DNA from 2 places in the Micromonospora sp. NPDC048887 genome. Region 2 is predicted to be linked to the other one. Evidence: riboswitches for the same ligand, from Rfam matches in the RefSeq annotation. Region 2 holds a riboswitch; the other holds the start of a gene.
The links. Region 2 has a riboswitch for thiamine pyrophosphate ahead of thiE (thiamine phosphate synthase). Riboswitches for the same ligand answer to the same signal wherever they lie in the genome.

Region 1: another riboswitch for thiamine pyrophosphate. It lies ahead of AB0C17_RS03520 (ECF transporter S component); the one in region 2 lies ahead of thiE (thiamine phosphate synthase).

Annotation. Positions count from the first base shown of each region.
Region 1 is NZ_JBEZGA010000002.1:78,848-85,229, forward strand. It holds gene AB0C17_RS03510 (energy-coupling factor transporter transmembrane component T) at 1-748, opposite strand, end outside; gene AB0C17_RS03515 (ABC transporter ATP-binding protein) at 745-2,178, opposite strand; gene AB0C17_RS03520 (ECF transporter S component) at 2,295-2,885, opposite strand; TPP riboswitch at 2,961-3,067, opposite strand; gene AB0C17_RS03525 (alpha/beta hydrolase) at 3,144-3,980, shown strand; gene AB0C17_RS03530 (SIS domain-containing protein) at 3,977-4,726, shown strand; gene AB0C17_RS03535 (DUF6328 family protein) at 4,816-5,319, shown strand; gene AB0C17_RS03540 (acyl-CoA dehydrogenase family protein) at 5,428-6,382, shown strand, end outside.
Region 2 is NZ_JBEZGA010000013.1:65,000-71,381, reverse strand. It holds gene thiC (phosphomethylpyrimidine synthase ThiC) at 1-183, opposite strand, end outside; gene thiD (bifunctional hydroxymethylpyrimidine kinase/phosphomethylpyrimidine kinase) at 201-989, opposite strand; gene AB0C17_RS20500 (thiamine phosphate synthase) at 1,069-1,710, opposite strand; gene AB0C17_RS20495 (thiazole synthase) at 1,797-2,570, opposite strand; gene thiS (sulfur carrier protein ThiS) at 2,575-2,775, opposite strand; gene thiO (glycine oxidase ThiO) at 2,766-3,896, opposite strand; gene thiE (thiamine phosphate synthase) at 3,890-4,516, opposite strand; TPP riboswitch at 4,511-4,622, opposite strand; gene AB0C17_RS20475 (aldo/keto reductase) at 4,785-5,747, opposite strand; gene AB0C17_RS20470 (ATP-binding cassette domain-containing protein) at 5,787-6,382, opposite strand, start outside.

The DNA of each region.
Region 1 (6,382 bases), on a different contig from region 2:
CGGCAGCCAGGGCGGCGGCGCCTGCGACCAACAGCGCGTCGGCGGCGGTGAAGCGCTGCGGGCGTGCCACAGTGCGCGAAGTACCCGCGTCGAAGCCACGGGCGTCCATCGCCACGGCGAGCCGCGTACCCCGCCGGATCGCGCCGACCAGCAGCGTGAACGCGGTGGACGCGAACAGCCGCAGCTTGGCCAGCGGGTTGCGGCCGGCGTCCACGCCGCGGGCCCGCCGGGCCATGCTGATCATCCGCCACTCCTGCTCCAGCAGCGGCACCATCCGGAAGGCGGCCAGCGCCCCGATGGCGAACCGGGCGGGCGCCTTCGCGTTCTGGATCAGCGCGTCGGCCAGGTCGGTGGGGTCGGTGGTGGCGAACACGACGACGCCGGGCAGCGCCACGGCGAGCATCCGCAGCACCAGGCCCAGCGCCGTGACGAGCACGCCCTCGGTGACCAGGACCGGGCCGGCCTCGACGAGCACCCGGCCGGAGCGGTCGGCGGCGAAGAGCACCAGCGTGACCAGGATGCCGACGGCACCGGCGAGCAGCGGCCAGGCCCGCCGGGCGAGCACCCGGTAGCGGACGCCGAACAGCGGCAGCACCGCGAGTTCGACGGCGATGGCGACGGCCGGGGCGACCGGGTCGAGCGTCGCCACCAGGATGACTGTGAAGACCAGCGCGGCGGCCAGCTTGGCCACCGGGTTGCGCCGGGCCAGCGCCGCACCGGGCGCGGCGACCGGTTCGAGGTCGATCACGGGACCACCCCGGCGGAGGAGCGGTCCACTGTGAGCGTGCGGTCGGCCAGCGCGGCCACGAAGTCCGCGTCGTGGGTCACCGCGACCACACCGTGCCCGGCGTCGCGCAGCCCGGCCAGCAGGTCGACCAGCTCCAGCCAGGTGCGCCGGTCCTGGCCGAACGTCGGCTCGTCGCAGATCAGCAGGCGGGGCGCGGTGGCCAGGGCCGTCGCCACGCTCAGCCGCCGCGCCTCACCACCGGAGAGGGTGTACGGGTTGGCGCCGGCCAGCCGGTCCAGCCGCAGCCGGTGCAGCAACTCGTCCACGGTGGCGGTCACCGCCGTCTCGGGCTGCCCGGTGCGGCGCGGGCCGAGCGCCAGCTCGTCGCGGACGGTGGCGGTGACGAACTGGTGCTCCGGGTCCTGGAACACCGACCCGATCCGGCGTACCAGCGCGGGCGCCCGCCAGCGGTGCGGGGGAGTGCGCGCGTCCCGCCCGGCCAGTTCCGCCGACGCGGTGACCGCGCCCGTTCCGGGTCTCAGCAGGCCGCCCAGGAGCAGCGCCAGCGTCGACTTGCCCGCACCGTTGGGGCCGAGGACGGCGAGCGCCTCGCCGGCGCGTACCCGGAGGTCGGTGGGGTTCAGCCGGGGCGGCAGGCCGAGCCGCTCCGCGGTGAGCAACACGTCGCCGGGCGGCGCGGCCGCGTGCCGGGGTGGCGCGACGTGGCCGGGTACCCAGACCCCGGCGGCGGCCAGCGTGTCGCCGTGCGCGGCGAAGACCACGTCGGGTGGCCCGTCGGCGCGCACCCCGCCGCCGGGTTCGAGCACCACGACCCGGTCGACGAGCGGCAACGCCTCGGTGACCCGGTGCTCGACCAGGATCATCGTGGTGTCCGGGTCGAGCGCGTCCGCGACGGCCCGGCGGATCAGGGCGGCGCCGGCCGGGTCGAGGTTGGCGGTGGGCTCGTCGAGCAGCAGCAGGCCGGGGCGCAGCGCGAGCGTGCCGGCCAGCGCCAGCCGCTGCTGCTCGCCGCCGCTGAGCGCGGCGGTCGGGCGGTCCCGGGGGTACGGGAAGCCGGCCCGGTGCAGCGCCTCGTCGACGCGGGCCCAGATCTCGTCGGCCGGTACGCCGCGGTTCTCCAGCCCGAACGCGACGTCGTCGCCGGAGCGGGCCATCACGAGCTGGGTCTGCGGGTCCTGGAACAGGATGCCGACGCGCTCGCGGGCCTTACGCGGATCGAGCCCGTCGATCTCGACGGTGCCCTCCTGCTCGCCGGAGTCCTCCGGCAGCAGCCCGGCCAGCGCGGCCAGCAGGGTGCTCTTACCGGCCCCGGAGGGCCCGAGCAGCAGCACCCGCTCGCCGCTCTCCACCCGCAGATCCACCCCACGGAGAGCCCAGCGCCGACGTCCCCCGTGCCGCCACCCGAACCCCCGCAGCACCACCCCGCTCACCCCCCACCACCCCTCTCCCGCCCCAGCCTGCGTGATCAAGGAGTTCGCGTCCGGAAAACCGTGCCCGGCGGACGCGAACTCCTTGATCACCGGGGTGGGTGGGGTGGTGCGAGCCGTCAGACCAGGGCTCGGTCGCGGCCGGCGGGGAAGCGGTCCAGGACGCCGGTGTTGGCCAGGGCGCGGGTGAGGATGTGCGCGCCGAAGCCGGCGACGATCGTGGCGCTGACGATCGTGATCAGCGCGTACGGGAGGCGGTAGGAGGCGAAGTCGAGCGCCTTGTTCCAGTAGACGAAGTCGAAGATGGCCGCACCGAGGCCGGTCATCGCACCGGCCAGCACCGCCACCGGCAGCTTGAACGAGCGGTACCGGAACGCCGCGAAGGCCAGCTCGGCACCGATGCCCTGCATCAGGCCCTGGAGGATCACGATGCCCGCCCACTGGCTGCCCAGCAGGGCGGAGACGATCGCGGCCACCGTCTCGCAGTACAGGGCGGCGCCCGGCTTGCGGATGATCAGGCCGGCGAGCACCGCCGGGATCAGCCACACGCCGTAGAGCACGGCCTGGGCCGGCGGGAAGAACGCGAACGCCGCGTCGGTGGCGCTCCAGAGCAGGCCCCAGGCCCAGAACACGACGCCGAAGGCGACGGCGATGACCGAGGCGACGACGATGTCGACGGTACGCCAGCGGTTGCTGTCGGTGTGGTTCACGGTTGGCTCCCAGTTCGTCGAGGTGAACCAGGAGAAGACGCACGCCGCGCCCGGTGGTCACCGGACGGCGACGCGGCTGGAGGTCGACCGAACTCCCTGCGCTGGCATTACCCAGATCAGGTTCGAGGGTCTGCGGGCACCGGCCCGCACTCTCAGCGCTGTGCGCTCCCCTGTCGGATGTGAAGTTGTCTCGTCGCAGACGCTAGCACCGACAATGGGCCCCGGCCCAGCAGGGCGAGTGTCGGTAGGGTGGCGATCATGCTGGTGGATACGCGGGGACTGACGTTCGAGGTACGCGCCGGCGGCCCCGGGGACGGTGACCCGGTCCTGTTGCTGCACGGCTTCCCGCAGCACTCCGGCGAGTGGGACGCGGTCACGCCCGCGCTGCACGCCGCCGGGCTGCGCACGTACGCGCTCGACCAGCGCGGCTACTCGCCCGGCGCTCGGCCGGCGGACGTCGGGGCGTACCGGATTCCGGAGCTGGTGGCCGACGCGGCGGCGGTCCTCGACGCACTAGGGGTGAGCCGCGCGCACCTGGTCGGCCACGACTGGGGCGCGATCGTCGCGTGGGGCCTGGCGGCGGCGCACCCGGAGCGGGTGCGGACGCTGACCGCGGTGTCGGTGCCGCACCCGGCCGCGATGGGGCACGCGCTCGCCACCGACCCGCGGCAGAAGGTCAAGTCCGCCTACATCACGTTGTTCCGCAAGCCGGGTACGGCGGAGAAGGTGCTCCTGGCCCTGAACGCCACCGCGCTGCGCAGGCTGCTCAGCGGGGTGGGCGACGCCGGCGCGGTGGCCCGGTACGCCGAGCGGATGCGCGAGCCGGAGGCGTTGACGGCGGCGCTGAACTGGTATCGCGCGATGACCGGGGCGGACATGAAGGCGGTCGCCCCGGTCGGGGTGCCCACCACGTTCGTCTGGAGCGACAAGGACGTGGCGATCGGCCGGACGGCGGCGCAGGCCTGCGCCGCGCACGTCACCGGCGACTACCGGTTCGTGACGCTGTCCGGGGTCAGCCACTGGATCCCGGACGAGGCGCCCGGCCCGCTGGCCGAGGCGATCCTCGCCCGGTGTGCGGAAACGGAGGAAGCATGACGGTGAGCGCCGAGGCGTACCTGGCGGTGGTGACCGAGACCATCGGCCGGGTCGCCGCCGAGCAGCGACGCAACGTGGCCGCCGCGGCCGACCTGATCGCGGCGGCGGTGAGCGCCGACGGGGTGGTGCACGCGTTCGGCACCGGGCACTCCGAGGCGCTGGCCATGGAGATCGCCGGGCGGGCCGGCGGGCTGGTGCCCACCAACCGGATCGCGTTGCGTGACCTGGTGCTTGTCGGCGGCGACCCGGCCGACGTGCTCAGTCCGAAGCTGGAACGCGACCCGGCGGTGGCGCACCGCCTCTACGAGCTGGCGCCGATCCGGCCGCAGGACGTGTTCGTGCTCGCCTCGAACTCGGGCGTGAACGGGGCGATGGTCGAGTTCGCGTCCATCGTGAAGGAACGCGGGCACGGCCTGGTGGCGATCACCTCGGCGCGGCACTCGGCCCGGATGACCTCGCGGCACCCGTCCGGCCGCAAGCTGGCCGACTTCGCCGACGTGGTGCTGGACAACGGCGCCCCGTACGGCGACGCCACGCTGCCGCTGCCCGGTGGCGGCGCGGTCGGCGCGGTCTCCTCGATCACCGCCGCGCTGCTCGCCCAGCAGATCGTCGCCGAGGTGGTGGCCCGGCTGGTCGCGGCGGGGCAGCGCCCGCCGGTCTACCTGTCCGCGAACATCACCGGCGGCGACGAGCACAACGCCGAACTGGAAGCCCGGTACGCAGGCCGGATCCGCAGGGGTTCCTGAGCCGGTTTCGTGATCATCCGTACGGGGCACAGGCGGTGCGCCGGTGGGCGTTTCCCGCCGGCCGTGCCGTCTCCCGGGGAGGTCCGCGAGTGTCGAAGGAATCCGAGAAGCAACGCTGGCAGCGCAACTTCGCCGACCTGTTGCAGGAGCTGCGGGTCGCGCAGACCGGCGTGCAGATCCTGTTCGCCTTCCTGCTGACGCTGCCGTTCAGTGCCGGGTTCGACCGGACCACCGAGTTCCAGCGCGACATCTACATCCTGGCGCTGCTGACCGCCGCCGCGTCCGCCGCCATGATCATCTCTCCGGTGGCGTTCCACCGGGCGCTGTTCCGCCAGGGACGCAAGCCGGAACTGGTCCGCTTCGCCCACCGGATGGCCACCGGCGGCCTGTTCTTCATGCTCATCGCGATGGTCAGCTCGGTCCTGCTGGTCTCCGACTTCGTACTCGACCGGCCGATCGCGTTCCTGCTCAGCGCGCTCACCGGCCTCTGGTTCCTGATCTTCTGGGCGATCCTTCCGTTCAGCCGTCGCAACTGGGGTGAGGACGACATCGACGACGAGGACGACGACCCGCAGACGCTCACCGGCGGCTGACCGTCCGCCAAATCGGACGTGCACGCGGCGCTACCCCTGGGTAACACCCGGGGGTAGCGTCGTTTTCGTCGAACGCGTCGACGCAGCCGGACCGACGAGGAGGCAGCCGTGACCACGACACACAACAGCCGGCCCGAGTCACCCGACGGCGCGGGGCCGCTGCCCACCGAGGCGGGCCGGGTCTCCGAGAAGGAGGCCCGCCAGGTCGCCGAGGCGGCCCGCGAATCGGCCTGGGACCGGCCCAGCTTCGGCAAGGAGCTGTTCCTCGGCCGGTTCCGGCTCGACCTGATCGACCCGTGGCCCCGCCCCGACCCGGCCGAGGTGGCCCGCGCGGACGAGTTCCTCGGCGCGCTGCGCGCGTACCTGACGTCCGAGGTGGACGGCGAGGCGATCGAGCGGGACGCCCACATCCCCGACGAGGTGTTCCACGGCCTGGCCGGGCTGGGCACGTTCGGCATGAAGATCGACCGCAAGCACGGCGGGCTCGGGCTGAGCAACCTGCACTACTGCCGGGCGCTGATGCTCGTCGGTTCGGTGAACCCGGCGGTCAGCGCGCTTCTCTCCGCACACCAGTCGATCGGCGTGCCGCAGCCGCTGAAGATGTTCGGCACGCCCGAGCAGAAGGAACGGTTCCTGCCCCGGCTCGCCGCCGGTGAGGTCTCCGCGTTCCTGCTCACCGAGCCGGACGTCGGCTCCGACCCGGCCCGGCTCGCCACCACCGCCGAGCCCACCGCCGACGGCACCGGCTACCGGCTCAACGGGGTGAAGCTCTGGGCCACGAACGGCACACTCGCCACCCTGCTCGTGGTGATGGCCCGGGTGCCGGCCGGCGAGGGGCGGCGCGGCGGCATCACCGCGTTCGTGGTGGAGGGCGACAGCGACGGCATCACAGTCGAGCGGCGCAACTCCTTCGTCGGGCTGCGTGGCCTGGAGAACAGCCTCACCCGGTTCCACGACGTCTTCGTGCCGAAGGAGAATGTGATCGGCGGTGAGGGCAAGGGCCTGAAGATCGCACTGACCACGTTGAACACCGGCCGGCTCTCGCTGCCGGCCATGTGCGTCG
Region 2 (6,382 bases):
GTCGCCCCGCTCGGCGATCCACGCCCCACGCAGCGCGGGCAGCCCCGCCTCCGGGTCGGAGCCGGGACCGGAGGTGTCGTAGAGCCGTACCGGTGGGTTGTCCCCGGTCAGCGTCACCTCGGCGAACGGCACCCGGATGTCCGGGCGTGACCCTTCCACGTACACCTTGCGACGTGCCTGCATGACAGCCTCCCTGTCGCTCATGCGGACCAGCCGAAGTGGTCCAGCGGGCCGCGTCCCGCGCCCAGCTCCCAGGTCCGCGCGCCGGTCAGCGCGCGGGTGACGTACTCCTTGGCGGCCTCCACCGCGACCGGCACCGCGTCGCCCGCGGCGAGCCGGACCGCGACGGCGGCCGAGAACGAACAGCCGGTGCCGTGGTTGTGCCGGGTGTCCACCCGGGGCGCGCGCAGCAGCCGGGTGGTCCCGCCACCAGCGAGCACGTCCACCGACTCGCCGTCGGCGTCCACGTCGCCGCCGGTCACCACCACGAAGGCCGGTCCGCGCGCGGCGAGCGCCTCGGCCGCCGCGACCATCTCCTCCACGGTGCCCACCGGGCCTCCGGTGAGGGCCGCGGCCTCCGCGCAATTGGGTGTCGCCACCTCCGCGTACGGCAGCAGCCGCTCGACCGCCTCCACCACGCCGAGCCGGTGCCCGCTCGTGGCGACGAGTACCGGGTCGACGACCAGGTGCGGCAGCCGCCCGGCCCGGGCCGCCTCGGCCACCGCGTCGGCGACCGCCGGGGTGCCGAGCATTCCCGTCTTCACGGCCCGCACGTCGAAGTCGCCGAGCACGCTGTCCATCTGGTCGCGCACTGTCTGCGGTGGCAGCGGCAGGACGGCGTCAACACCCCTGGTGCTCTGCGCGGTGACGGCGGTGAGCACGCTCGTGCCGTACGCCCCGAGCGCGGCGAACGTCTTGAGGTCGGCCTGGATGCCCGCTCCTGCTCCGGAGTCGGATCCGGCGATGCTGAGAACTGTTTTCGGCGTCACTTGTCTTCTCCGGTGGTTGCGGTTCAGGGCTGCGGCCGACCGTGCCCACTCCGGGCGGTCAGGCTTGATCCCTCCGTGGTCACGGTCGGCCGCAGCCCTTCTCGTGTGGGCCTTCGTCGGATCGCGCGGGGTGGGTGTGCGCCACACGGGTGGTCGCCTCCTGGAAGGCTCTGCCCAGCGTGGTGGCGGTTTCGGTGGGGTCCTGGGCACGCATGATCGCGCCGAGCACTGCTACTCCTGTTGCCCCTGCCGCTACGCATGCGTGGACCTGGTCCGGGGTTTCGATGCCGCCTAGTGCCAGCACCGGGAGCGGGCTGGCTTTCACCAGCGCGGCGAGTCCGGCCGCCCGTAGCGGCGGGCCGTAGCCGGGTTTGGTCTTTGTCTCGTAGACCGGGGACAGCGTCGCGTAGTGCTCGGTGGTGAGCCGGGCCAACTCGGCGGCGTCGTGGCAGGAGCGGCCGACGAGTCCGACGGCGGGCGGCGGGTACGGGCCGGCGGCGGGCAGGTGCACCGCGTCCCCGTCGAGCGGGTCGGGTCCGGCGACGATCAGCGTGCCGCCCGCCTCGGCGAGGATCGCGCGCAGGTCGACGGCGAGCGCGAGGCGTTCGGCGCGGGGCAGGTCCTTCTCCCGCAGCACCACCCACCGCACTCCCCCACCCACGGCCCCCGCCACCACGTCAACGAGCCGCCTCCGCGCCACCCGACGATCGGTCAACAGCACGACCCCGGTCGAGCCGGTGTAGTTCTTGGTACGCGGCCGCCCCTGCGGGGGCGTGTCCGTACCAAGATCCGCGACGCGTAGGGCGGTCACAGGTCGGGCCGTCCCTCGTCGGGGGTGGACGCCTGGGCGTGGAAGCGGCGGGCGATGCGGCCCGCGCCGTACGCCAGGCGCCCGGCCTCGACCGCGTACCGCATCGCCGTGGCCATCGCCACCGGGTCGGCGGCCCGGGTCACGGCGCTCGCCAGCAGCACCGCGTCGCAGCCCAGCTCCATCGCGAGCGCCGCGTCGGACGCGGTGCCGATGCCCGCGTCGAGCACCACCGGCACGTCGACCGACTGCCGGATCAGCCGGATGTGGTGCGGGTTGCCGATGCCCAGTCCGGAACCGATCGGCGACCCGGCCGGCATCACCGCCGCGCAGCCCACGTCGGCCAGCCGCCGCGCGAGCACCGGATCGTCCGACGTGTACGGCAGCACCGTGAACCCGTCCGCCACCAGTTCCTCGGCGGCGCGCAGCAGCTCCACCCCGTCGGGCAGGAGCGTGCGCTCGTCGCCGATCACCTCAAGCTTCACCCAGTCGGTGTCGAACGCCTCCCGCGCCAGGTGCGCCGTCTTCACCGCCTCCACGGCGGTACGGCAGCCGGCCGTGTTCGGCAGCAGCCGTACGCCGCACCGCTCCACCAGGTCGAGCAGGCCGCCCGACCCACCGGGCGTGGTGTCCACCCGGCGCAGCGCCAACGTCACCAGCTCGGTGCCGGAGGCCCGGATCGCCTGCTCCAGCACGTGCAGGTTGGCCGCGCCGCCGGTGCCGAGGACGAGCCGGGAGCCGAACGTGACCCCACCGATCTCAAGCGTGGACATCCGCTCACCCGCCCTGGGTGGCGCTGAGCACCTCGACCCGGTCGCCGTCGCGCAGCACGCTCGCCGACCAGCCGCCGCGCGGCACCACCTCACCGTTCACCGCCACCGCGAGCCCGCGCTCCCGGTCGGTGACCGCGCGGACCACCTCGGCGACTGTGACACCGTCGGGCAGCGTCCGGCCGGTGCCGTTGACGATCAGTTCCACGTGCGCTCCTTCCCGAAGCGATCCGGGGTGAAGGGGGCGAGCGCGGGATCCGGCTCGCCGGTGACGATCAGTTCGGTGACCAGGTCGGCGGTGACCGGGGTGAGCACGATGCCGTGCCGGTGGTGCCCGGTGGCCGCGAGCACGCCCGGCCGCCCGGGCAGCGGCCCGATGATCGGCGCGTTGTCCGGCGTACCGGGACGCAACCCGGCCACGGCCTCCGCCAGCTCGTACTCGACGAGTTCCGGCACCAGCTCGGCGGCGGCGCGCAGCAGCGTCAGCACCCCACCGGCGGTGACAGCGGTGTCGGCGCGCTCCTCGACTGTCGCCCCGACGACGACCTCACCGCTGTCCCGGGGCACCAGGTAGACCGACTCGCTGTCCGCGTACCCCCGGATCACGTGCCGGAAGCCCGGCGGGCCGCCGCCCGGCGCGCGCAGCCGCAGCACCTGGCCCTTCACCGGGCGGACCGGCAGGCTGGTCAGCGCCGCCGCGCCGCAGCCGGCCGCGACCACCGTGACGCGGGCGTCCACGTCGGACAGCGCGCCGACGCGGGCGGGGCGCAGCTCCGCACCGGCGCGTTCGGCGGCAGTGCGCAGCGCGGCGACCAGCCGCCGCGGGTCGACCTGGTGGTCGCCGGGGGCCACCGCGCCGCCGCGCACGCGCGGCGCCAGCGCCGGTTCGCGGTCGCGCAGCTCCGACGGCCGCAGCAGCGTGATCGGCAGTTCCAGACCCTGTTGGTACGACCACAGCCGCCCCGCCTCGGCCAGGTCGTCGGCGGTGAGCCCGACGACGAGCGTGCCCTCGGTGCGGTACCCGATGTCGACGCCGCTCGCCCCGGCCAGCTCGGCTGCGAAACCGGGCCAGCGGGCGGCGGACTCGACGAGCAGCGCGGTCAGCTCGTGCTCACCGAAGTACACCTCGGCGACCGGCGACAGCATCCCGGCGGCCACCGACGAGGCGCCCGACCCGGGCCGGTCGTCGTGCACCACCACGCGCAGTCCGCGCTGCGCGCACCGCCACGCGATCGCCCACCCGATCGGCCCGCCCCCCACCACCGCCACGTCGGTAAGGAAGGGCCCCCTTTTAACGCCTCCGGTAGAGGAAGGGCCCCCTTTTAACACGTCAGCGCCCGCATCAGCTCGGCGGTGGCGTGTGCGGGATCGGCGGCCAGGCTGAGCGCGCCGACCACCGCCACCCCGTACGCCCCGGCGGCCCGCAACGTCGGCACGGTCCCGGCGGTGACCCCACCGATCGCGATCACCGGCACGCTCACCGCCTCGGCGACCGCGCGTATCCCCTCGGGGCCGATCGGATCCGGCAGGCCGGCCTTGGTGGTGGTGACGTGGCACGGGCCCACGCCCAGGTAGGTCGCGCCCGCGTCCACCGCCACGCGGGCGCCGGCCGGCTCGCGGGCGGTCGCGCCGAGCACGGCGTCCGGGCCGAGCACCCGGCGCGCGGCTGCGACCGGCAGGTCGTCCGCGCCGACGTGGCCCCCGGCGGCGTCCACCGCGAGCGCCACGTGCAGCCGGTCGTTCACCAGGCACCGCGCCCCGTACGGCCGGCAGGCGTCGACCACCAGCCGGGCCAGCTCGTACGCCTCCCGGTCGGTGGCGTCGTCCTCCACACGCACCTGTACGACGAGGTCGGCGCCCGCTACGGGCAGGGCGGCACGCAGCACGGCGAGCGGGTCACGCCCCGGCCGGGTGTCGGTGATGAGATGCAGTCGTCCCAGGGACAGCACGGCAACGCTCCTCCCTGCGCCGGCATTACCCGGATCAGGTTCGACGGTCGGGGGCTCCCAGCCCCCCTCTCAGCCCGGTCCGCACCGGGCTCCCGTGGGTCACTTGCGGCCTACCGTACGACGCCTCCCGCCCGTACGGAAGCCCTCCGTAACGTTCCTCCCACGCCAACGCGCGCCGATCTTGCAGTTGTCGCCCCCGCAGAAGCCGCGAAACGGGCACCCGAGGGGCAGAAACTGCAAGATCGACGCGCGGACGGTGGGGCGGGCGTCAGAGGATGGCGTCCAGGGCCTCCAGGTCCTCGTCTGAGGGCTGCCAGGTTCCCGCCTCGGCGTTGGACTTCACCTGCTCTGGGGTCGTCGCGCCGGCGATCACCGACGTTACGGCGGGACGGGCGGCCAGGCCGCCGATGGCCACCTGGAGCATGCTGATGCCGCGCTCGGCCGCGTACGCCTCGATCGCCTCGATGACGTCCCAGCGCGCGGCGGCCAGCCGTTCGGCGTACCGGCCGCCACCGGCCAGCCGGCTACCGGCCGGGGGCGCCTCGCCCCGCTTGTACTTGCCGGTGAGCAGCCCGTTTGCGAGCGGGAAGAACGGCAGCATGCCCAGGCCGAACCGCTCGCAGGCCGGGATGACCTCGTCCTCGACGCCGCGTTCCAGCAGCGAGTAGTGGTTCTGCGCGGAGATGAACCGGGTACGGCCCTGCGACGACGCGGTCCAGTCGGCGTCGGCGATCTGCCACCCGGCGAAGTTGGAGTTGCCCAGGTAGCGCACCTTGCCGGCGGTCACCAGGTCGTTCAGAGCGGCCAGCGTCTCGTCGATCGGGGTGCCCGGGTCGGGCTCGTGCATCTGGTACAGGTCGATGTGGTCGGTGCCGAGCCGGCGCAGCGACGCCTCGACGGCGCGGGCGATGTAGCGGCGAGCGCCCCGGGCGCCGTGGTCCGGCCCGTTCGCGCCGTTCATGTCCATGCCGAACTTGGTGGCCACCACCACGTCGTCGCGGCGGCCCTTGAGCGCCTGACCGAGCAGTTCCTCGGAGGCACCCTGCGGCTCACCGTAGATGTCGGCGGTGTCGAAGAAGTTGATCCCGGCGTCGAGCGCGGCGTCCACCACCGCCCGGGTGCCGTCGAGGTCGAGCTTGCGGCCGAAGTTGTTGCAGCCGATACCGACAACGGACACCACGAGCCCGGAGTCGCCCAGCCGGCGGAAGGTCATCTCACTCACGAGATCCACCCTATGCCCGCTCCCCGGGGCCCACCCTCGGGTAGCAGCTCAGCCCACGTCCCAGACCGGCTCCGGTGTCTCCACCACGTCGCCGTCGCCACGGAACAGCACGAACCGGTCGAAGGTACGGGTGAACCACCTGTCGTGGGTGACAGCGACGACCGTTCCCTCGAACGCGGTCAGCCCGGCCTCCAACGCCTCGGCCGAGGCCAGGTCGAGGTTGTCCGTCGGCTCGTCGAGCAGCAGCAGCGTCGCCCCGGACAGTTCCAGCAGCAGCACCAGGAAGCGGGCCTGCTGCCCGCCGGAGAGCGTGCCGAACCGCTGGTCGCCCTGACCGGCCAGCTCGTACCGGGACAGCGCCGCCATCGCGGCGTGCCGGTCCATGCCGGCCCGGTGGTCGTCGCCGCGCCACAGCACCTCGACGAGGGTCTTGCCCATCAGCTCCGGCCGGTCGTGGGTCTGCGAGAAGTGCCCGGGCCGGACCCGCGCGCCGAGCCGGACCACGCCGCCGTGCGCGACCGGCGCGAGCGCGCCCGCGCCGTCGACAGGCGTGTTGCCCGGCTCCGGGTCGGTGCCGCCGCGCGCCAGCAGCCGCAGGAAGTGCGACTTGCCGGTGCCGTTCGCACCGAGCACCGCCACCCGGT